2 regions of the Butyricicoccus porcorum genome follow, and region 2 is predicted to be linked to the other one. Evidence: riboswitches for the same ligand, from Rfam matches in the RefSeq annotation. Region 2 holds a riboswitch; the other holds the start of a gene.
The links. Region 2 has a riboswitch for cobalamin ahead of ACLM7Z_RS06830 (energy-coupling factor ABC transporter permease). Riboswitches for the same ligand answer to the same signal wherever they lie in the genome.
Positions count from the first base shown of each region.

Region 1: it holds a riboswitch for cobalamin, as region 2 does, so the genes downstream of both, ACLM7Z_RS10505 (sirohydrochlorin cobaltochelatase) here and ACLM7Z_RS06830 (energy-coupling factor ABC transporter permease) in region 2, are expected to answer to the same signal.

Region 1 is NZ_CP178353.1:2,129,233-2,140,430, reverse strand. It holds gene ACLM7Z_RS10545 (WecB/TagA/CpsF family glycosyltransferase) at 1-688, opposite strand, end outside; gene tyrS (tyrosine--tRNA ligase) at 844-2,073, opposite strand; gene recN (DNA repair protein RecN) at 2,134-3,819, opposite strand; gene argR (arginine repressor) at 3,843-4,295, opposite strand; gene ACLM7Z_RS10525 (NAD(+)/NADH kinase) at 4,315-5,208, opposite strand; gene ACLM7Z_RS10520 (TlyA family RNA methyltransferase) at 5,198-6,004, opposite strand; gene dxs (1-deoxy-D-xylulose-5-phosphate synthase) at 5,973-7,877, opposite strand; gene ACLM7Z_RS10510 (hypothetical protein) at 7,915-8,520, opposite strand; cobalamin riboswitch at 8,811-9,012, shown strand; gene ACLM7Z_RS10505 (sirohydrochlorin cobaltochelatase) at 9,205-10,215, shown strand; gene ACLM7Z_RS10500 (hypothetical protein) at 10,285-11,184, shown strand.
Region 2 is NZ_CP178353.1:1,409,238-1,420,435, reverse strand. It holds gene cobJ (precorrin-3B C(17)-methyltransferase) at 1-329, opposite strand, end outside; gene hemA (glutamyl-tRNA reductase) at 326-1,561, opposite strand; gene ACLM7Z_RS06865 (cobalt-precorrin 5A hydrolase) at 1,558-2,574, opposite strand; gene cobM (precorrin-4 C(11)-methyltransferase) at 2,571-3,326, opposite strand; gene cobI (precorrin-2 C(20)-methyltransferase) at 3,323-4,006, opposite strand; gene cbiD (cobalt-precorrin-5B (C(1))-methyltransferase CbiD) at 4,003-5,154, opposite strand; gene ACLM7Z_RS06845 (ATP-binding cassette domain-containing protein) at 5,156-6,007, opposite strand; gene cbiQ (cobalt ECF transporter T component CbiQ) at 6,004-6,786, opposite strand; gene ACLM7Z_RS06835 (energy-coupling factor ABC transporter substrate-binding protein) at 6,783-7,091, opposite strand; gene ACLM7Z_RS06830 (energy-coupling factor ABC transporter permease) at 7,102-7,824, opposite strand; cobalamin riboswitch at 7,947-8,132, opposite strand; gene rsmA (16S rRNA (adenine(1518)-N(6)/adenine(1519)-N(6))-dimethyltransferase RsmA) at 8,136-9,002, opposite strand; gene ACLM7Z_RS06820 (3D domain-containing protein) at 9,216-10,235, opposite strand; gene ACLM7Z_RS06815 (DUF2971 domain-containing protein) at 10,670-11,198, shown strand, end outside.

The sequences.
Region 1 (11,198 bases), 720 kb from region 2:
ATTTCGGCAGCGCTGTCATGCGCTTTGCGCGCCACGGCTCCTTTTTGAGACGATAAAACCACTCCAGTCCGTGCCTGACGTAAAAGTCCGGTGCGCGTTCAACAACGCCAGCATAGACATCCAGCGAACCGCCCAAGCCGCACAGCATGGTGCCGTTCAGCTCGTCCAAATGCTGCTCCATAAAAATTTCCTGCTTCGGTGCGCCGAGACACACCAGAATGACATCCGAATGCCCGGCAGCGTTGATGTCGCGCACAGCCTCAGCGTCATCCTTAAAATAGCCATCACGGCAGCCTGTGACAATCAGACCCGGATACTTCTGCTTGAGATTTTCCGCTGCTTTTTCCGCGATGCCCGGTTTTGCGCCGAACAGGAAGATGCTGCGCCCTTCCTTTGCCATCGCCTCCATCAATGAAGTGGCGAACTCAATTCCTGCGACCTTTTCGGTCAGCGGCTTTTTGAGAATTTTTGCCGCGTGAATCACGCCGATGCCGTCCGGAAGGACAAGTGCCGCCGCATTGAGCAGCTTCTTCAGATGTTCGTCCGAGCGGGCCATATATACAATTTCAGAATTCGGCGTGACAACGTAGCCCTTCTTTCCTTCGCGGATGCGCGCCATCGCGCGCGTAACCGCTTCGGACTGTGTGACCGCGTCAAACTGTACGCCGAGAATGGAAACTCTGTTCAACGATTGTTCCTCCTCTATGGCGTTTTTTCAATTACCATTTGTTTATTATACCATCATTGCCATATCGGTTCAACCATGGATTTGTTTCGTTCCTGTGCACAACTGCACAAAAAACTTCCCTTTTTCACACGGAAAAAGGGAAGTTTGAATTGCTGTTACAGCGTAACCTTGTGGAATGTCTTCTTACCCTTGCGGATAATCATGCCGTCCTCGCCGAATGCATCCGCACCGTACATGGCGAACATGTCGGTTACCTTTGCATCGTTGATGGTCAGGCCGCCCTGCTTGACAACCTGGCGTGCCTCACTCTTGGACTTGACCAGACCGGTCTTGACCAGCAGATCGAGTGCACCGATCTGTCCATCGGTCAGGTCATCCGCAGACAGCTGCGTGGTTGGCATATCAGCCGCAGATGCGCCGCCGGCAAAAACTGCTCTCGCCGCCGCCAGTGCCTTCTCGGCTTCTTCCTTGCCGTGAACCATGGCAGTAATCTCGTAAGCCAGTTTTTCCTTGGCACGGTTGAGACCTGCGCCCTCCAGCTTTTCGTACTCGGCGATTTCGTCGAGCGGCATAAAGGTCAGCATCTTCATGACGCGGATGACATCTGCGTCGTTGATGTTTCTCCAGTACTGGAAGAAGTCGTACGGGGAAGTCTTTTCCGGGTCGAGCCAGACAGCACCCTTCTCGGTCTTGCCCATCTTCTTGCCTTCCGAAGTGGTCAGCAGGGTGAAGGTCAGACCATAGGCATCGTCCTTGCCTTCGACGCGGCGGATGAGGTCAGCGCCATTGATAATGTTCGACCACTGATCGTCACCGCCCAATTCAAGGTGGCAGTCCTCTGTGCGGTACAGGTGCAGGAAGTCATAGCTCTGAAGCAGCATATAGTTGAACTCGATGAAGCTCAGACCTTTTTCCAGACGGGTCTTGAAGCACTCAGCCGTCAGCATACGGTTGACAGAGAAGTGTACGCCGACCTCACGCAGGAAGTCCATATAGTTGAACTTGAGAATCCAGTCGGCATTGTTGAGCATCGTTGCCTTGCCGTCGTTGAAATCGACGAGGCGGCGCATCTGCTGCCGGAAGCACTCCGCATTGTGGTTGATCTCTTCCTTGGTCAGCATCTTGCGCATGTCGGTCTTGCCCGTCGGGTCACCGATCATTGTAGTACCGCCGCCGATCAGCGCAATCGGGCGATGACCGGCCTGCTGCAAACGCGCCATGACAACCAACTGGAGAAAATGACCGACGTGCAGCGAATCTGCCGTTGCGTCGAAGCCGATGTAGAACGTAGTCTGATGATTATCCAGCAGATCGCGTACTTTTTCTTCGTTGGTGCACTGGGCGATCAGGCCGCGTGCCTGTAATTCTTCATATACTTGTGACATCGTTGTTGAAACCCTTTCTATTTATCGTCATTTGGCACAGCCGAAAGACAGGCCAATTGCTCACATTGTCTTGCTTTTCGCCGCGCGCGTGAGAAGCTCCTCCGCATTGCGCAGAGAAAGCTCAGTAATCGCGTCACCGGAAATCATGCGCGCCAGTTCCTGCGCGCGCGCTTCCCCTTCCAGTGGGCGCACATCGGTATAGGTGCGCTCATCCGAAACCGATTTCTGGATGAGCAGGTGATGGTCGCCCATTGCTGCCAGTTGCGGCAGGTGCGTAACGCACAGTGTCTGCTTACTGCGGGAGATTTCTCCGAGCTTAACAGCGATTTTCTGTGCCGCCCGTCCGCTCACACCAGTGTCAATTTCGTCAAAGATAAGTGTACCCACATCTTCCGACTGCGTCAACACATTTTTTATCGCAAGCATGATGCGAGACAATTCGCCGCCGGATGCAATCCGGCTGAGCGGCTTAACCGGTTCGCCTGGATTGGTGGAAATCAGGAAGCGGACCTCGTCCGCACCGCGTGGGTTGAGCTTGGTCTGCGGAGACACGGAGATGGACAGGCGCACCTTGGCCATGTCCAAGTCTTCGAGCTGTTCAATGATTTTTGCTTCCAGCTCAATGGCCGCGTCGCGCCGCAGGCGCGACAGCTCTCCAGCAATTTCGCGCGCTGCTGACAGTGTTTCGCGGTATTCCGTGACAAGCTGCTCCTTGCGGTCGTCCGCATTCTCCAGCTCCTCCAACTCAGAAGCCGCGCTGTCACAGTAAGCCAGAACTTCCTCAACCGTCGCACCATATTTTCGGCGCAGACGGTAAATGACATCCAGCCGTTCCTCTACTGCGTCGCGTTCCTGCTCAGAAAAATCGACGCGCGAAGCCAGATCAGACACCGTTTCACGCAGATCCTCCGCGAGATAGCGCAGCTCTTCGGCTTTTTTCGCCGCGTTGTTCAGCTCCGTCGACAGGGTTGAGATATCCGTCAACTCTTCCGAAGTCTGTGCGAGCAGGTCGCATGCGCCATCGGTATCCTCATCGCCGGCGAGCATCATAGACGCATTTTGCAGCGCATATGCCAGCTTTCCGGCGTTGTCAAAAAACTGCCTGCGCTCGTTCAGCTCCTCTTCCTCGCCCGGCTTGAGATTCGCCGCGGCGATTTCATCAAACTGATAGCGCAGCATATCAATGCGTTGGGCGCGCTGCTGCTCGCTTTTTTCCAGCTCACGGATTTTGCTTCGCAGTGAAAACAGGCGCGTATACAGCGGGCGGTATTGCTCCAGCAGCGGCTCGGTATCGCAGAAGCTGTCGAGAAAATCGATATGATATTCCTCCTGCATCAGCTTCTGACCGTCGTGCTGGCCGTGGATATTGATCAAATACGGGCTGATTGTCTTGAGTACAGACGCAGGCACTGGCCGCATATTGACGCGGCACACGCTTCTGCCCTCCGCAGACAGCTCGCGCTGAATGCGGACAGTACTGTCCTCACCGGTGTCCAGACCCAGCTCCTGGAGCTGTTTTTCCAGCTCCGGGGAGACCTGTTCAAACACCGCGCTGACAAAGCCTTTCTTTTCGCCGTTTCGGATCAGCTCACGGCTCGTGCGCTGTCCCATAATTGCGCCAATGGAATCGATGATAATCGATTTGCCCGCGCCGGTCTCACCGGTCAGGACGGTAAAGCCCGGCTGAAGGACAATATCCGCCTGCTCAATGACAGCGATATTTTCAATATGAAGCAGGCTTAACATGTCTGTTCTCCTTTAAATTCTATTTATTTCAGCATATTTTTGGTATCTTCACAAAAATCAAGCGCGCTTTCGTTGTCGCGCATGACAATAAATACTGTGTCATCGCCACTGATCGTGCCGACAACCTTCGGCACGCGCATCGCGTCAATCGCCATGGCTGCCGCAGATGCGAGCGCCGGAAGCGTCTTAATGACGACGATATTCTGTGCGGCATCCACACCTGTGACGCACTCGCGGAAAATATTTTGCAGTCTGCTGACAAAGCTGTTCTCTGCCTCCTGTGTTGACGTCGCATAGCGGTATTTGCCGGACGGAGATAGAATTTTAATCAGGCGCAGATCCTTGATATCACGGGAAACTGTCGCCTGTGTTGTGTCATATCCGAGATCGCGCAGGCGCATGGACAGCTCTTCCTGCGTTTCAATTTCATTGTGCTCAATGAGCTCGAGAATTTTTGCCTGGCGCTGGAATTTCATAAAATGTCCTTTCTCCCGCTCAATTGCGGCCAATCGTCAGTTTTTCATTCAGCAGAGAATAAAAGCTGTTGCCCTTTACACGGAGCAGCCGGGTGCAAAACGGTGCTTTGCGCACAAAAACATGGTCGCCATCCGTCAGTTCAAAACCCCTTCGCCCGTCACTGGATACAAAAATGGTCGCATCATTAAAGAAACGCGGCTGTATACAGATTTCACGGTGCGGGGAAAACAGATACGACCGCGGCTGTACACCGTGCGGACAAATCGGGACGACGGAAATATTCTCCGCAGACGGTTCGATGACCGGGCCGCCTGCCGCAAGCGAATAGGCCGTGCTGCCAGTCGGTGTGGAAATAATGACGCCGTCTCCGTGCAGCGAACAGACCGGCTCACGGTCACACAGAATATCCAGCAGGCTGATGCGGAAAATCGAGCCGGTCTTGATAATCGCCTCGTTGAGCGCCATCGTGCGGTATACAATTTCTTCTCCGCGCAGAACCTCGACATCCAGCATCATGCGTTCGTCAATGGTGTATTCTCCGTTGAATACGCGTCCGATGAGGCGCAGTTCCGGAAATTCCAGCTCACTCATAAAGCCGACATGTCCGAGATTGACGCCAAGAATCGGCACATGGTACGGTGCCGCCTGCTGTGCCATGGCGAGAATCGTGCCGTCACCGCCAAGTACAACGATAAAGTCCGCCTCAATCATTGCCTTTTGCACCGAATACACAAGAAACCCGTCTGGCTTAATGCCGATTGTCAGTGCAAGATCGGTCAGAATGACCTGTGCTCCGAATTCGCGGATGACCTCCGCGGCCTGTCGGACGGCGAACGCCATACCCTTTTTTCCTGTATTGGGCCAAAGCAGCACCTTTCGGATCGTGCCGCATTTTTTCTGCTTATTCGTCATGCTTTGCAAGTGCTCCATGTGCTTCGGCAACCAGCGAAGCCGGGTCAAGTTCCCCGTCTTCGCCGTCCTTGCCGAGATAGCCGAGAAATTCGATGTTGCCCTCCGGGCCTTTGATGGGCGAGAAGGTCAGCTGATAGACGTGAAAGCCTGCCTCGTGTGCATTTTCGATAAACGTCTCGAGCACCTCCTGATGAATTTCCGGCTCACGCACGACTCCCTTTTTGCCGACCTTGCCTTTACCCGCTTCAAACTGCGGCTTAATCAGGCAGGCGATACGACCATGCTCGTTCAGCAGATTTGCCACAACCGGCAAAACCAGCCGCAGCGAGATAAACGAAACATCTATAACCGCAAGCTCCGGCACCTCTCCGTCCAGCATTTCCGGCGTCACATGCCGGATGTTGGTGCGCTCCATGCACACGACGCGTGGATCCTGCCGCAGCTTCCAGGCGAGCTGACCATAGCCGACATCAATGGAAAAAACCTTCCGTGCGCCGCGGGTCAGCAGACAATCGGTAAATCCGCCGGTCGATGCGCCGATATCCATAACACACAGGCCGGACGGGTCAATTTCAAAATAATTGAGTGCTTTTTCAATTTTCAGGCCGCCCCGGCTGACAAACGAGTTTGTCTTTCCGCGGATTTCGATCTCGGCATCCTCTGGGATACTCATGCCTGCCTTGTCCGCTTTCTGGTTGTTGACATAGACAATCCCGCTCATAATAATGGCTTTTGCCCGCTCGCGGGATGGCACCATGCCCTTCTCAAACAGAAGGACGTCCAGTCTCTTTTTCATGTTGCATGGCCTCCAGACATGTCGCGGCAATCCCGTTGCCGTCCAGGTGGTAATATTCATAAATCCGGCTTACGGCGCCCTGTGGGGCAAAGGTATCACCGGTGTTGCATAATCGGATCCAGCGCGTCGCAATACCACTCCGCGCCAGTGTTTCTGCCAGCGCCTGTCCCATGCCGCCCGCATGGACAACATCCTCGACAACGGCAACACGGCCGCAGTCTGCAATGCGCTGAAGCAGTTCCGCAGAAAAATCAGCTGTTAAGTCGTTCAACTTTACAACAGCAGAAATCACGTTATTTTTGTTCAAAATCTCAGCTGCTTCGAGCGTTTGGTTAATCATCGTGCCGTATGACACCAGCACAATATCTGTTCCCTCACGCAGGCAGGCATCCGGGCCTTCGCTGTGATCCTCCGTATATGCCCCCTCGCCGCCGCGCGGATAACGCAGCGCGATCGGGCCGGACAGATGCGCCACAGCACTGCGCAGCATACTGCGCAGCTCAGCAAAGCTCGCCGGTGCAAGCAATGTCATGCCGGGAATCTGACGGAGAAAGCCAACATCAAATACGCCGTTGTGCGTCGCGCCGTCCTCTCCAACGATACCTGCACGGTCAATGGCCAGCACCAACGGAATATGGTCGATCGCAACGTCGTGAATGAGCTGGTCATAGGAACGCTGCAAAAATGTCGAATACAGCGCGCAGACCGGGCGCATCCCCTGCTTTGCCATGCCAGCGGACATTGCTACGGCATGTTCTTCTGCTATGCCGACATCAAAAAAGCGGTCGGGATATCGCTTGGAAAACGCCGACAGTCCCGTGCCGGATGGCATTGCCGCCGTCACTGCACAAATTTTTGGATTCTCCTGCGCGAGCTTCACCAGTTCCGCCCCAAAGACCGCCGAAAAGTTCGGCGCGGATTTTTTCAGCGGCAGACCGGTTTCAACGTCAAATTTGGAGACACCGTGGTATTTCTCCGGCTTCTGCTCGGCATAGGAATATCCCTTGCCCTTGCGTGTCATCACATGGATGAGCACCGGCTTGTTCATTTCCCTCGCGGACTGGAACAGCTGGCACATCGCCAACACATCATGGCCGTCAACCGGCCCGAGATAGGTAAACCCCATTTCCTCAAACATTGGGCTGGGCAGCACGACGGATTTTACAGCACGCTTGGATCTGGAAATCAGATTCACTGCGCCTTCGCCGCCCGGAATGTGGCCGAGCGCCGTCTTGACATCCTTCTTCATCTGAAGATAATGGGGACGGACACGCAACCGGCTCAGATGCCGGCTCATTGCGCCGACATTTTTGTCAATCGACATATTGTTGTCGTTGAGCACGACGATCAACGGCTCCCCACTGCCGCCGGCAGAGTTGAGCGCCTCATATGCCATGCCGCCGGTCAGTGCGCCGTCACCGATGACAGCGACAACAGAATAGTCTCTGTGCTGTAGTGTGCGGGCGTGCGCCATGCCCAGCGCAACCGATACAGAACCGGATGCATGTCCGGTGATGCAGGGGTCGTGCGGCGATTCCTCTGGCTTCAGAAAGCCGGACATACCGCCGAACTGGCGCAGCGCATCAAACCCCGCACGCCGTCCGGTCAACAATTTATGGGTATAGCACTGGTGGCCGACATCGAAAATCAGCCGGTCTTCCGCTGTGTCAAAACAGCGGTGCAATGCAACAGTAAGCTCGACAACGCCCAGATTGGACGCAAGATGCCCTCCTGTTTGGGAGACATGCTCGAGCAGGAACTGCCGGATTTCCGCGCACAGCTCATCCAGATTCTCCTTCGACATCGTTTTGATCGCTGAGCAGAGATCTTCGCGGTCCAGCAGACCGTACCGTATATGATTTTGATTTTCCATTATCCCTGAATCCAATCCATATCAGGCAAATGCCTGCTTATTTTTTCCACGAAAAAAAGGCCAGCAGGCGGCCGACGAGAAAAACAATATCCTCACTGCGTGAAATACCCAATGTTTTTCCGACTGCCTTGCCGCCAATTGTCAGCGAAGCGACACAGCCTGTGATCGCAAGCGAAAGCAGAACCGACCGCAGGTCTGCCGCGTTATTCGTCAGATGTGTAATAATGACTGCGCTCGTTGCGCCCGAAATAATGCCGGAAATATCGCCAACAACGTCATTGCAGAAGCTGCCGACCTTTTCCGCATTGCGTACGATCCAAATCGCCTGCTTCGCGCCCGGCACCTTCCGCGCCGCCATCGAGTGAAAACGCTTTTCCGACGAGGCCGTGGACGCCACGCCGATGATGTCAAAGATGATGCCGAAGCCGATGAATGCGAGCAGAATGACAAATGCCACAATATTGCCCACATTCTCCAGCGCACGCTGCGAAAGATACGACATGGTGACCGACATAAAGAAGCTGACCACACTGATGGTCACAATCCATCGGACATTCACGCCGCCACTCTGTTTGTTTTTTGTTTTTTTCTTCGGTTTGCCGGAATCACTGTCCAAGTGACCTGACCTCCATTTATCGTTCAATTTTGTTGCCCTCCTGAGAAAGAAGAGGCAATCTTAACGGCTTTCGGGCACATTAAGATGTTTATATCATACCATAAACAAAAATTTTGTCAACCGACCATTCCCCGCTCCCCATGAAGCCCGGCATCCGTCCCGTCGCCCTGTTCCCGCGCACATGGCGAAGTGTGGAAAAGCAATCAATTTGCGATTCCATCCGCGCACCCCGGCAAGACACACATTGCATTCCGTGTCCCTCCATGTTATAATACACACTATAATCGTCTGGGGCAGTTCCGGACGTGAACCAAAACAATTGAATCAAAATAATCGGTGCCTCTGGTTTTGTGCCAGAGGGTAAAAGGGAAACAGGTGTAAATCCTGTGCGATCTCGTCACTGTAATGGGAAAGGATAAAGCAAATGTGCTTCGGCACAGCCACTGACAACATTGTTGGGAAGGCTGCTTTGTACGATGATCCCTGAGTCAGGAAACCTGCCGGTTATTTGGTACAGGAATGGTATATTCCAGATCACGAGGTATTGATCGTACCGTTTTGCCGCTGCATATGGCAGTGGTTTAATCGTATTGCTCTTTACCCGGCTTAAGGGAAAGAGCTTTTTCTTTTCTCCCGCCGGTAGAGGGGTATGTAGTTTCTGTACTTTTATTGTATCCAATTGTTTGGAAACTTTAAAAGGAGGGTCATAGAATGAAGAAATTGACCGCTTTACTGCTTACCCTTTCGGTAACAATCACAATGCTGCTGGCCGGATGCTCCTCGTCCAGCTCGGGCAGCACAGCCGACACCGGCTCGGCAAATGCTTCTGCTGATACCGGTTCTGCTGCTACCGCAGTCAGTGAAGAAGATGAGGAGAACTACAATACCGGTGATGCTTCGCTGGACAATGTCCGCAATCAGGATGACATCGGTGAAAACGAGCTTCTTGTCCTCAGCTTCGGCACCAGCTTCAACGACAGCCGTCGCCTGACCATCGGTGCAATCGAGAATGATCTGGAAGCAGCTTTCCCGGATTATTCTGTCAGAAGAGGCTTTACCGCAAACATTGTTATCAACCATGTTCAAAGGCGCGATGGCATCCTGATTGACGATGTTGATGCGGCACTGAACCGCGCCGTGGATAACGGTGTCAAAAACCTGGTCGTACAGCCTACCCATCTGATGGACGGTCTGGAATATCAGGAGCTGGTGGACAAGGTCGCTGAATATTCGGATGCATTTGACAAGGTTGCATTTGGCAAGCCGCTCCTGACGAGTGATGACGACTTTGCAAGAGTAGAAAAGGCAATCACAGAATGGACGAAGGAGTATGACGACGGCGAAACCGCAATCTGCTTTATGGGTCACGGCACAGAAGCGGAATCCAATCAGGTCTATCAGAAGATGCAGGACAAGCTGACGGCCGATGGCTATAAGAATTACTTTGTCGGCACTGTCGAAGCAACGCCTTCTCTGGACGATGTACTGGCAGCTGTAAAAGCAGGCAATTACAAGCGTGTTGTATTGCAGCCGCTGATGGTCGTAGCCGGCGATCATGCCAACAACGATATGGCAGGCGATGAAGAGGGTTCGTGGAAAACCATATTTGAAGACGCAGGCTATGAGGTTGAATGCGTGCTTCACGGTCTGGGCGAAAACGAGGAAATCCGTCAGATTTACATCGACCATGCACAGGAGGCCATTGATTCTCTGAATCAGTAAGTCGAAATCACAATCGTATGGGACGGTTCGGAGCATTTCGAGCCGTCCCTTTTGAAAGGTAAGAACAAAATGAAAAAGAAATTTCTTTCTGTTATGGCTGCACTGACACTGGTGCTGTCCCTTCTGTCCGGCTGTGGCGCAGATTCCAGTGCTGACACCTCCGGCTCTGCCGATACAGGCTCTGCCAGCAGCCAGGTTGCCTCCGCATCGGAAATGGTAAAACCGGAGCAGGTTGTGGAGGACGATATGGAGCCTGTTCCCGGCAGCGATGTAAAAGACGGCGTATATCAGGTCACAGTGGACTCCAGCTCCTCTATGTTCAATATCACCAGCTGTGAGTTAACTGTCCAGAACGGCAACATGACTGCTGTCATGACGATGGGAGGCACCGGTTACCTGTATGTCTTCATGGGCACCGGAGAAGAAGCCGCACAGGCGCAGCAAAGCAGCTATATCCCCTTTGAGGAAAACGAAAAGGGAGAACACACCTTCACCGTTCCGGTAGAAGCACTGGATGCGGGCATTGACTGTGCAGCATTCAGCAAAAACAAGGAAAAGTGGTATGACCGGACACTGGTCTTCCGTGCAGACTCCCTCCCTGCCGATGCCCTTTCCAACAACGCGATAACGACACCGGAAAGCCTGAATCTGGAAGACGGCACCTATTCGATTGATGTCTCGCTGGAAGGCGGCTCTGGCCGTGCAAGCGTGGAATCTCCGGCAACACTGACCGTCGCAGATGGAAATGTGACGGCTAAAATCATCTGGAGCAGTGCCAATTATGATTATATGAAAGTGGATGGAACTCAATTCAATTGTCTGAATACAGAAGGCAATTCTACGTTCGAGATTCCTGTGACCGGATTTGATTACAAGATGCCGGTTTCCGCAGATACGACCGCCATGAGCACGCCGCATGAAATCGAATACACGCTGTACTTCGATTCCTCAACCCTTCAGAAAAAATGATGCAGCATAGAAAA
Region 2 (11,198 bases):
GTGATGCCCGGCACGACTTCAATGTCGATGTCCGGATGATCCGCACAGACCTCGTGCATCAGCCCCGCCATGCCATATACGCCCGCATCGCCCGAACAGATCATGGCGACCGTCTTTCCGGTCAGCGCTGCGTCACGCGCGCGCGTGCAGCGGTCAATTTCCTGCTTCATTGGGGTCTGTAAAATTTCTTTGCCTTCGATCAGCGGGCGCACCAGATCAATATATGTGGTGTAGCCCGCGATGATATCACTCGCTTCGATAGCGGCACGCGCGCGCGGCGTCATCTGATCCGCGCCGCCCGGCCCAATGCCGATGACATAAAGTTTCATCCTGTCCTCCCGTCCCGCAGCTGCGGTGCCTTGCGTAAAATGGCCTCCCGGCACGTTTCCAGCGCGCCGTCGCCCAATTCACCCTGTAAGCCGCTCAGCAGCAACCGTGCGGTTTTCTGTGCCGCCAGTCTGGCGGCATTCTCCATTTTTTCTGTGGTTTTCCCGTCCTCCCCGTCCGAGAGCACGGCAAAATCATATCCGGTGGCGACGCGCTCCGCCGCCAGCCCGCACAGCTCATCAATCAGCGGCAGCGCCTCGCGGTACGAGCGCCAGCGCGCAAATTCCGCCATTTCCTCATCAATGATTCGTTCCACCTGCCGACGGTCGTCTGCATCCACATGCACATCGCGCCCGCCCATGCTGTCCATATCCAAAAAGACCGCGACATCGTCCAACTCCCGCACTGCGGGCTCAATATCGCGCGGCATGGACAGATCGCAGACGATGGACGGCACCTGCGCAAGCTGCTTCATATCGTCCAATGCAACGGTATAATGCGGGCTGGTTGTCGCGCTGAGAAGAATATCGCAATCCGCCGCGCGCTGCATGCGGTCGCCGTAGGCAATCGTATGACAGCCCGCCGGGACAATCGTTTGACCATGGTGGTAGGAACGCAGTGTCACTGTCACGTCACAGCCGCGCGCAACGAGCAGGCTGGATGCCAGCCGTCCCATCTCGCCGTTGCCGATGACAAGCGCGCGCCTGCCGTGCAGATCACCCGCCGCCTGTTCCATCAGCGCAACCGCCTGTCCCGCAACCGACAGCGGTGCAGCGGACAGGCGCACCTGTGTGCGGCTGCGCTTGCCTGCCGTTGCCGCAAGCCGGAACAGCTGGCTCAGCTCCGCATCCGAACAGTCCGCTTCATGGGCAATCTGATAGGCGCGCTTGACCTGCGATACGATCTGATCCTCTCCCAGAATCTGTGAGCACAGGCCGCACGCGACGCGCATCAGGTGGCGCGCCGCATCGTCGCCATACCGCACCGTGAACAGGCTTTCCTCCCCCTGCGCGCCTGCGGCACGGCACAAAACGCGCGCCGGAGCCAAAAGATCCGCTCCGCTCAGGTACAATTCTGTCCGGTTGCAGGTCGCCAGCAGCACACAGCCGTCCACGCCGTTCATCTGCCGGATCACGCGGCATAGCCGTGCGACCTGGCTGCCTGTGAACGAAAACGCTTCGCGCTTGTCCATATTGGCGCTTTTCCAGTCGATCCCCGCCATGCAAATACTCAAAACTCCGTCCTCCAGTCCTCACAATACACAGAAACCGTCGTGCCGCCGCCCGCAGTCTTGCCCAGCAGGCAGCGTCCGTTTTTCGAGGCGCGCGCCGCCGCGCGCTGACAGACATTGTCTGTTCCCGTTGTCTCTCTGACAAATGCCGACGGTGGGAATTCCCCCGGCACTTCGTCCAGCTCCGCCGCCGTATAAAACTGCGCAGGCACATTCCATGCGCGTGCCAGCTCGCACACAGCCGGTTCATCCGCCTTCAGGTCAATCGATGCAACCGACGCCACTGCCTGACGCGCAATGCCCAGCTGTCCCAGAAGCTCCTCCACCCGGGCGTTTAATTGATCCGGCGGCAGGTCTCTCCGGCAGCCCACGCCGACATGCACGATACGCGGCACGAGCCACAGGGTATGCGCAAACGGACGTTCCGCCCGCTCATAAATTGAAATCAGAATGCCGTTTTCCGGCTGTCCCTCCGCCGTAATACCCTCCGGCAATGCGCCGGAAATCGGGAACTCACTGCGCAGGCCGACCGAATCGCCGCGCAGCAGCGCGCCGGAAATGTACTTAATGCAGCGGATATCGGCGACAACACAGCCATGCTGCACCGCCCAGCTGTCTGCGGCGAATCGTCCGCGTCCGTCGGTCGCTGTCGTGATGACCGGAATTGCGTGCAGCTGTTCCGCCAGCTGTTCCGCCAGCTGGTTCGCACCGCCGATGTGACCCGACAACACAGGGATCACAAACCGTCCGTTTTCATCTACGACGAGCACTGCCGGATCGACATCCTTGCCGCGCACAAACGGCGCAACGGCGCGCACTGCAATGCCGGCCGCACCGACAAAAATCACTGCGCTGTCCTCCGCCATTGCGCGCGCGGCGAACGCACGCACTGAGTCATACGCCGCAAAGCCCTCCGCTTTCGCGTACTGCGTCACGCAGTCCTCCGGCATGCACGCGGCAATGCGCGCGCTGAGCGCGTGCCCGCGACCGGTAAAAGAAATAATGCTGATGTTCACCGGCTCGCCTCGCGGCAGCCATGCGTAAACGACGGGTCGTACAGCTTCGAGCGCTCATAGCTGTCGCCCAGAAAACCGCCGACCGTAATCAATGCCGTTTTGGTGATGCCGTTTTCCTTCGCCGCCTGCTCCAGTCCTGCGACCGTTGTGCGGATAACTTTTTCATCCGGCCAGGTCGCTTTGTATACAATCGCCGCCGGGGTTTCCGGCGCATAACCGCCCGCAATCAGCTCCGCAGACAGCTTTCCGAGCATACCGGACGACAGGAACAATACCATTGTGCTGCCGTGCGCCGCGAGCGAACGAATGGATTCGCGCTCCGGTACCGGTGTGCGCCCCGCCATGCGGCTGAGAATCACCGTCTGGCTGACATCCGGCAGGGTATATTCCGCGCGCAATGCCGCTGCCGCGCCGCAGAATGATGAGACACCCGGACACACCTCATAGTCGATGCCCTGGGCATCCAGCCAGTCCATCTGCTCGCGAATGGCACCATAAATCGATGGATCACCCGTATGCAGGCGGACAACCGTTTTGCCCGCTTTTGCCGCGGGAATCATGACGTCCATAACCTGCTCCAGCGTCATCGACGCGCTGTCATGGATGTCACAGCCCGCTTTCGTGCGCGCCAGATGCGCCGGGTTGACCAGCGAACCGGCATATACTACCACATCTGCCCGCTTCAGCAAAGTTTCACCGCGCACGGTAATCAGATCCTCCGCTCCGGGGCCTGCTCCGACAAAATGAATCATATCTGTTTATCCTTTCCATGTCTGACCAGTACCACGGAAAAATACCCCGCGTCCGGATCAATTTCGTCCAGCGAGCGGAACACCCGCTCGTTCTGCATGCCGCAGTTTTCCACCATCTGTGCGCTGTCCCCGCGTGCACGCAGCTTGTCCCGCAGGTCACCCATCGACCTGCCCGCTTTCATGAATACCTTGTTGCCGGGAAAATCCAGGCAGGCATCGGCATTTCTATACGACGCAGGGACAATCATCAGCGGCTCTGCGCCCTCGCACAGCGAATCGCCCAGCCGCGCCGCAACCGCACAGAATGACGGCACACCCGGAACGAGTTGTGCCTCATAGCCGCGCGCCAGCACACGCCGATGCACGTACATATAGGTCGAATACACAGACGGATCGCCCAGTGTCAGGAACGCCACTGTCTTCCCCTGTTCGAGCAGGGCACAGATACGCTCTGCCGCCTCGTCATGCTTCTGCGCGAGCAGTGCCTTGTCGCGCAGCATCGGCATCGAACAGGGAAGGATTTCCTTCCCCTCCAAATAGTCCGCCGCAATATTCTGTGCAGTCTGCCCATCAGGGACAGCAACCACATCCGCCTCCCGGATGATGCGCACCGCCTTGACGGTCATCAGCTCCGGATCCCCCGGGCCGACACCCACACCGTATAATACGCCCTGCTTCATTGCCTGTTCTCCTGTTCCCGGCGCGCCTCGATGCATGCAGCCGCACCGACTGTCTGCATCAGTACGCCGTATGTATTAGTAAAGATGACATATTCCACCGCAAACGGCCTGCCGGCTTTCGTCGACGTCCGATGTGTCAGATGTGCCAGTATTTTATGTGAAATGGAATCCAGCACCTGCCGGTCCAGTTTTTCCCGCTGTAAAATCTCGAGACAGGCATCCACCGTCACCGCGTCCATCAGCGCGCGCACAGTCTCCACCGCTGCGCCGCACAGTGCCGCATGTGACGCGAATATTTCCTGTCTGGCATCGGCATACGCGGAATGCGTCTGAAACACGCCCGCCGCCAGCTTGATGAGCTTGCCCGCATGCCCGACGAGCAGTACACCGCAAAAGCCGCGGTACACCGCATAGTCCAATGCCTCGCCGATGAAGTTGGAGCATTTCACGCCGCGTGTTATATCCAGCCCCAGCGTGTCACGCGCAAAATCCTCGCCATAATTGCCCGGGCACAGCAGCAGCGTGCGCTCACCCGCGGCATACCGCGCGTCAATATCCAGATGTATCGTGTCAATCAGTGCCTGTTCGCTCATCGGCTCGACAATACCGCTTGTGCCGAGCACGGACAACCCGCCGACAATACCCAGATTGGGGTTAAACGTGCGCGCGGCAGTCTCTTCCCCATGTGGGATGGAAATTTCGACAGAAAACCCGCCGGTATAGCCATATTCCGCCGCGGTCTCCTCCAGCGCCCGCGCAATCTGCCGGCGCGGGCCGGGATTGATCGCCGCCGTGCCGACCGGCTGCGCCAGTCCGGGTCGCGTCACGCGCCCGACTCCTTTGCCGCCGTCGATGTCAATGCCGTGCGGAATGTTGCACACAGCGGCATACACCAGCATGCCGTGCGTGATGTCGGGGTCATCGCCCGCATCCTTGCGCACTGCACAGCGCACGCAGTCCGGCGTGCGCGTCATATCCTCTACATCCAGCAGCAGCTCAATGCCCTTCGGTGTCATCAGCTGTACCTGCCGCACCGGATTCCCAGTCAGCAAAGCTATGGCTGCGGCTTTCGCCGCCGCCGCTGCACAGCTCCCGGTTGTGTAGCCCAGCGCGAGCTTTTTCTGGTTTTTGACTACATACCGGTTCATGTTATTTCTCCTCCAGCAGGCGCAGCAGCTCCCGGCGCGCCCGCCCGATGGTCGCCGCCGACCGGTCGACCGGAATGCCGTCGCGGTCGGACAGAATCTCCATCAGATGCGCAATGCGCGGCAGACGCAGGTTGTTCTCACGCAGGATATCCGGCCGCGCAAAAATTTCGTCCGGTGTGCCGTCCATCAGCAGCCTGCCCTCCTTGAGCAGATAGGCATAGTCACAATACAGAGGTACGATGTCAATATCATGTGTCGCCGCGATAATCGTTATCCCCATCTGGTCACGCATATCGCACAGCAGCTTCATAATATCCGACACGCCCTTGGGATCGAGACCCGCTGTCGGCTCGTCGAGCACAATCACATCCGGCTGCATGACAAGCACGCCCGCAATGGCCACACGCTTTTTCTGCCCATAGCTCAGCGCATGTGTGGGCCGCTGCCGCAGCTCATACACACCGGTGCGCTGCATCGCGTCCTCAACACGCCGCCGAACCTCGTCCTGCGGCAGACCGAGATTGACCGCACCAAAGGAGATATCGCGGTACACATCCGCAGAAAACAGCTGGTCATCCGGGTCCTGAAAGACAATACCAACACGGCGGCGCATTTCGCGCAGCCCAGCCCGCGTATAGCTGACCTTCTCGCCGTCCAGCAGCACCTCGCCCTCTGTCGGTGTCAGCACACCGTTCAAATTGAGAAACAGTGTGGATTTGCCCGCACCGTTTGGCCCGATCAATCCGGTAATCTTTCCCTTCGGCGCACGGAAGCAGACATCATCCAGCGCCCAGCTTTCGCTGTGCTCATACCGATAGCGCAGATGACGCGTTTCCAGTATCGGCTGTGTCATGCCGCCAGCCCCCTTTCCATGCAGAATGCGGCAAACTGGAGTGCTGCCGCCGCGGCGCACATCAGATACACCGCACGTCCGCTTTCATATTCCTCTGCCAGCGTGCGCACCGACTGCCCGCCGCCGCGCGACTCCAGTGCCGCATAAACGCGGTCGGATTTCTGCCACGCGCGCACGAACAGCATTGCCGCCAGTGTCCCGGTAGAATGGTATACATTAACCAGCCCGTCATAACCCAGCCGCGACGTCTGTGCGGTGTGAATGCGGTGCATGGTCTCATATAAGACAAAAATAAAGCGGTAAATCAGCTCCATCAGCTCGACCAGCAGCTCAGGTACATGCAGCTGCCGCAGCACACCCGTGATATCGGTCATCGGCGTATTCATCGCAAGGAAATACATGCTCGCAACAACACCCAGCGCACGCAGACAGATGGAAATGCCCTGTACGGCCGAAGCCGCCGTCACGCCGTATCCATGCGTTCCGAGTGAAATGCCCACCAGCATCTCTGTTCCCGGGTCATACCGTCCGATGAAAATCGTGAGTGTGGCGAGTATCATAAAGCCCGCCGGAACGAGCAGCATGCGGCGGAATTCACGCAGGCGCACGCCGCCCAGACACACGGTCGCCGCCCCCATTGCCAGAATGGTGACCACGCTGACCGAAATGCAGTCCAGGCACAAACACAGTACGGTGGTCACCGCCATCACCAGCAGCTTGGACTGCGGCGACACATGCGCCAGCCGTGACGCATATGCATACCGGTCGGTTCCTATCATTTTTTGTCCGACTCCTTCTTTTCGTCCTGCGGTTTTTTTGCGGTCAGGCGACCGAGAACAAAGCCTGCCACACCTGCACCGATTGCCGTCTGTACGCAGAACAGCAGCGATTCAATTTCCCCGGACGGCGGCTCATACAGCGAGGAAAACCACGGCTCATAGTCCGGGTTCTGCTCTGCAATCGCGTCGGTCGCCTGGTCATCGCTGCCGCCGTATTCTCCCTGGATAAATACCAGTGGAATGACCACAATGGCGACAACAAGCAGCAGCAGGACAAGATTCTTTTTCCAGATTGTCTGTTTCATGTTGTCCTCCTCACAGCACACCGAGATCGGTCAGCTCGCGGCTGCTGTATTTTTCCAGCACGTTGAACACGACCACTGTCAACAGGCCCTCTGCAACCGCAAGCGGAAGCTGTGTGACGGCAAAGATACCCATAAACTTGAGCACTGCGCCCGCAAGGGACGCGCCCGGATATGCCAGTCCCAGCTCAACCGATGTTGTGACATAGGTCAGCAGGTCGCCCGCGAAAGCCGCACAGAAAATCGCAGCTGCTTTTGGGCATCCGGTCTTTTTCAGTCCACGGTAAATCGCCCACGAGCAGATCGGGCCGACAATTGCCATGGAAAATACATTCGCGCCCAATGTTGTCAGACCGCCGTGCGCCAGCAGCAGCGCCTGAAAGAGCAACACAATCAGACCCAAAACCGTTGTGGTCGTGGGCCCAAACAGGATGGCACCGAGGCCGACACCTGTCGGGTGCGAACAGGATCCGGTCACGGATGGAATTTTCAGCGCAGACAGGACAAATGCAAACGCACCGCACAGCGCGAGCAATGTCAGATTTTTTGGATTTTCCTGCACATACTTCGAGATGCGGCGAAAGCCAATCCCGACAAACGGCAGGCATACAACAATCCAGAAGGCTGCCCAGCCCTTCGGCAAATAGCCTTCCATGATGTGCATAGCAGAAGCGCTCACACTGAGCAGTCCGACCGCCATGCAGGTCAGGGTAAAAATCTTTTCACTTCGTTTCATGTCATTTCCTCATTTCTGTTAACTGATTCTATCCTGCATGCAGGTGTCAGGAATCCTTCCAGAGATGAGACCATTGGCGATGACGCATCGATATACCTCCTCTATACTCCGTAGAGAGTCGTATGATACTTACAAAACAGGCAGGTCTTCCGGCTCAGGGTCATCAGATACCGATGTCTTCCCAAAGGATCACATCCTCCAGTGACGTCATATCGGCATCCTCACGCAATACGGCAGCGGGACTGTGCGGGATTCTCACCCGGCTTCTCTCTTAGCGCAATGCTGCGGCCTGTGTTGCATCAAAATATAAATTATTTGTTCAGGCGCTCATGTGCCAATTCCGTCAGTGTAGCATAATCCGCAAGGCTGAGCTTTTCGCCGCGCACGCGTGCGTCAAAGCCGCAGTCGGTAATGAGCTGCACAATCCCTTCCTTACCCAGCGAGCCGCCGAGTACGGAGGAAAGCGCATTGGCAAGCGTCTTGCGTCGCTGTCCGAACGCCGCCTTGACCAGCGAGAAAAACAGCTTTTCATCGCACACCGGTACAGGCGGTGTACTGCGCGGTGTCAGGCGTACAACAGCGGAATCGACCTTCGGCTGCGGCACAAAGCAGTTGCGCGGAACATCAAACAGGATTTCCGCGTCGGCATAGTAATCAATATAAATGGAAAAGGCACTGTAGGCAGCGGTGCCTGCCGGAGCACAGATGCGCTCTGCAACCTCCTTCTGCACCATAACAGTGATCGCCTCGAACGACTTCGATGCCAGCAGCGCAGAAATAGCTGGAGTGGTGATATAATACGGCAGGTTGGCGCAGGCATATACCGGCGCATCACCGAACTTTTCGCGACAGATTGCTGCAAGATCACACTTCAGCACATCGCCCTGTACGATTTCAATGTTATCGCAGTGCGCAAGTGTTTCCTCAAGCACCGGAAACAATGCGCGATCCAGCTCAATGGCGCAGACTTTACCTGCGCGCTGTGACAGCTGTTCGGTCAGGCAGCCCATACCCGGGCCGATCTCCAACGCACAGCCGGTTTGATCTACGCCACAGCTGTCCGCAATGCGTGCAGGAACCCACGCCGCCGTCAGGAAGTTCTGACCCAGCGACTTGGAAAAGCGGAATCCGTGCCTGCCGAGTACCGCGCGGATATCATCTATATTACAAAGATCCATTCAGATTCTCCATTAAATTTCATATCATTGGTTCTATTTGTTTTCCCTTTCAGGAAAGTCTGTGATCGCTTAGCATTATACACTGTTTTTCTGTTCTTCGCAATCACCTTCGGAATGCTCACAGCAGGACAGCAAGATTTCAAAACAAGTTCATAAGAAATCAAAAATCCGGCAGCGCTGTACGCTGCCGGATCAGGAAATGTCTCACATGATTCAGTTCAGAATATAAACCTTTGCCGTCTGGCGGCCAAAGCTGTTGCACTGCGACTCCGAATTGAAGTAGAGGTCAATGCGGTTGCCCTTGATGGCACCTCCGGTGTCCTCCGCAACGGCATAGCCGTAAACCCAGGACTTGCCATCCGCCGAAGTGATATACAGCTTCGATCCCAGCGGGATGACGCGCGGGTCAACTGCGATGGCACCGACACGTGCGCGGGTACCGCTGGCGGTCACACCACCGCCGCTGTATGCCGTTGCTTCCACAGTCAGGACACGGGAATAGGCAACCGTGCCGCCTGTAGTGGCTACCGCCGGCTGTTTGGTGCCGTTTTCAACAATCTTGGTGACCGGCTCAGTGACAACCTTCTCACCGACCTGTGCACAGGAAACCTGTACGCCGTCATGGTAGGTGTACTCCAACGTGATTTCCTTCACGCCGTTGACGCCCTGCTGTGCCACACGGCTCTCGCCGGTATACAGCTCGCTGGTCGAACGAGTCTCCGTGGTAAACGGAACTGCCTGTGTTTCTGTCTTCTGTTTCTTGGTGACACGGGTCACAGTAATCTGCGTCGGCTCGGTGATCTTCGTATCGAGCGACGGGCTGACCAGATCGTTCTCACCCAGTTCAATGCCTGCCTGACGCAGCACAGCAGAGACCTGTGCGTCGCCCGTGTGGCAGGAAACCGTCTTTCCGTCCGCCACAACTGTGACGTCGTATTTTTCCTTAACCGTTACGCTAAATACATCATCGCCATTGTCATAGACCGAGACAATCGCATAGTCTCCGTCGCCGAACGACGAATGTGCCAGTGCACTCTCTGCATCCTCCTGATACAGGCTGACACGTTCTGTAGTCGTGCCGTCGGTGATTTCATAAATATCAACGCCTGCCGCCAGAACCGGAACGGTCATACTTGTCGTCAGAACGAGCGCTGCCAGCGGGACAGCACGGCGCTTCAGATGTACTTTTGCAAACTCATGATGAAAGACCTTCATCGATGTGAACAGGTTCATAAAACTCCTTTCGCCAGATCCGCACACGAAAACCTGCGCGTATGCGGTGCCGCCGTCCCGGAACATCACCGTTGAACAGCGGTCAAAGATTACAGTTAAAATGCAAACAGATTACAAATCGGTAACACGCTTTAATTTATGTGAATTGTAGCGCATAAAATGCATAAAGTCAAGGAAATCGCGAACTTTTTCGCCACTGTTTACAATTCATTCACATTTTGCCGTGATAGTTCACAATTTTTTGTTACTATTTTCCACATTCTCTATTACAGTTGCAAAAGGCCTTTTTTTTGAAAATTTCATCACATTTTTAACTTTTTTATATTCATGATAAAATTCTCCCTATTTTCTTCCTGTTATCCCTTTGGATTTTTCTCTGTTCGGTGTACAATAGAATTGACCTGATTTTCGTCATGTGAAAGGAGCCCCGCGCTATGAAAACCATCCTGCGGCACACCAAACTGCCCAATGTTGTTTATCACTATTGTACGGTCGAAACCTTTTTTCATATTATATCCAATCACACACTTCGCCTGTCCGACATCGAGAAGAGCAACGACTTCATGGAGAAAAAATGGGCCATTCGCCAGTGCCTTCAGCACATCGAAAATAACCTCAGCAATCCAGCGTATCCCTGTGCCGAGCAGCCCGAGCTTGCCTCTGCCCTGCTGGCGGAAATGAAGCGCCAGTTCCACGATTACAACACAATGATTCTCGCTGCCTGCTTTTCCTCTCGACGTGACCTGCTCAGCCAATGGCGCGGCTATGGTGACAACGGTTATGGTGTGTGTATCGGTGTTGCGTCCGGTACGGAATTCCGTGAAGCGTTCCGCCGTGCGGAACGCTACCTTATATTAAAGGGAAGCTGTTCCCTTCCTTCCGGTCTGCTGTTCCACAGCATCAAATATTCAACCAAAGAGATTGAAGCGACCTGTATGCGGCTGTTCTGCATCTATATGCGCT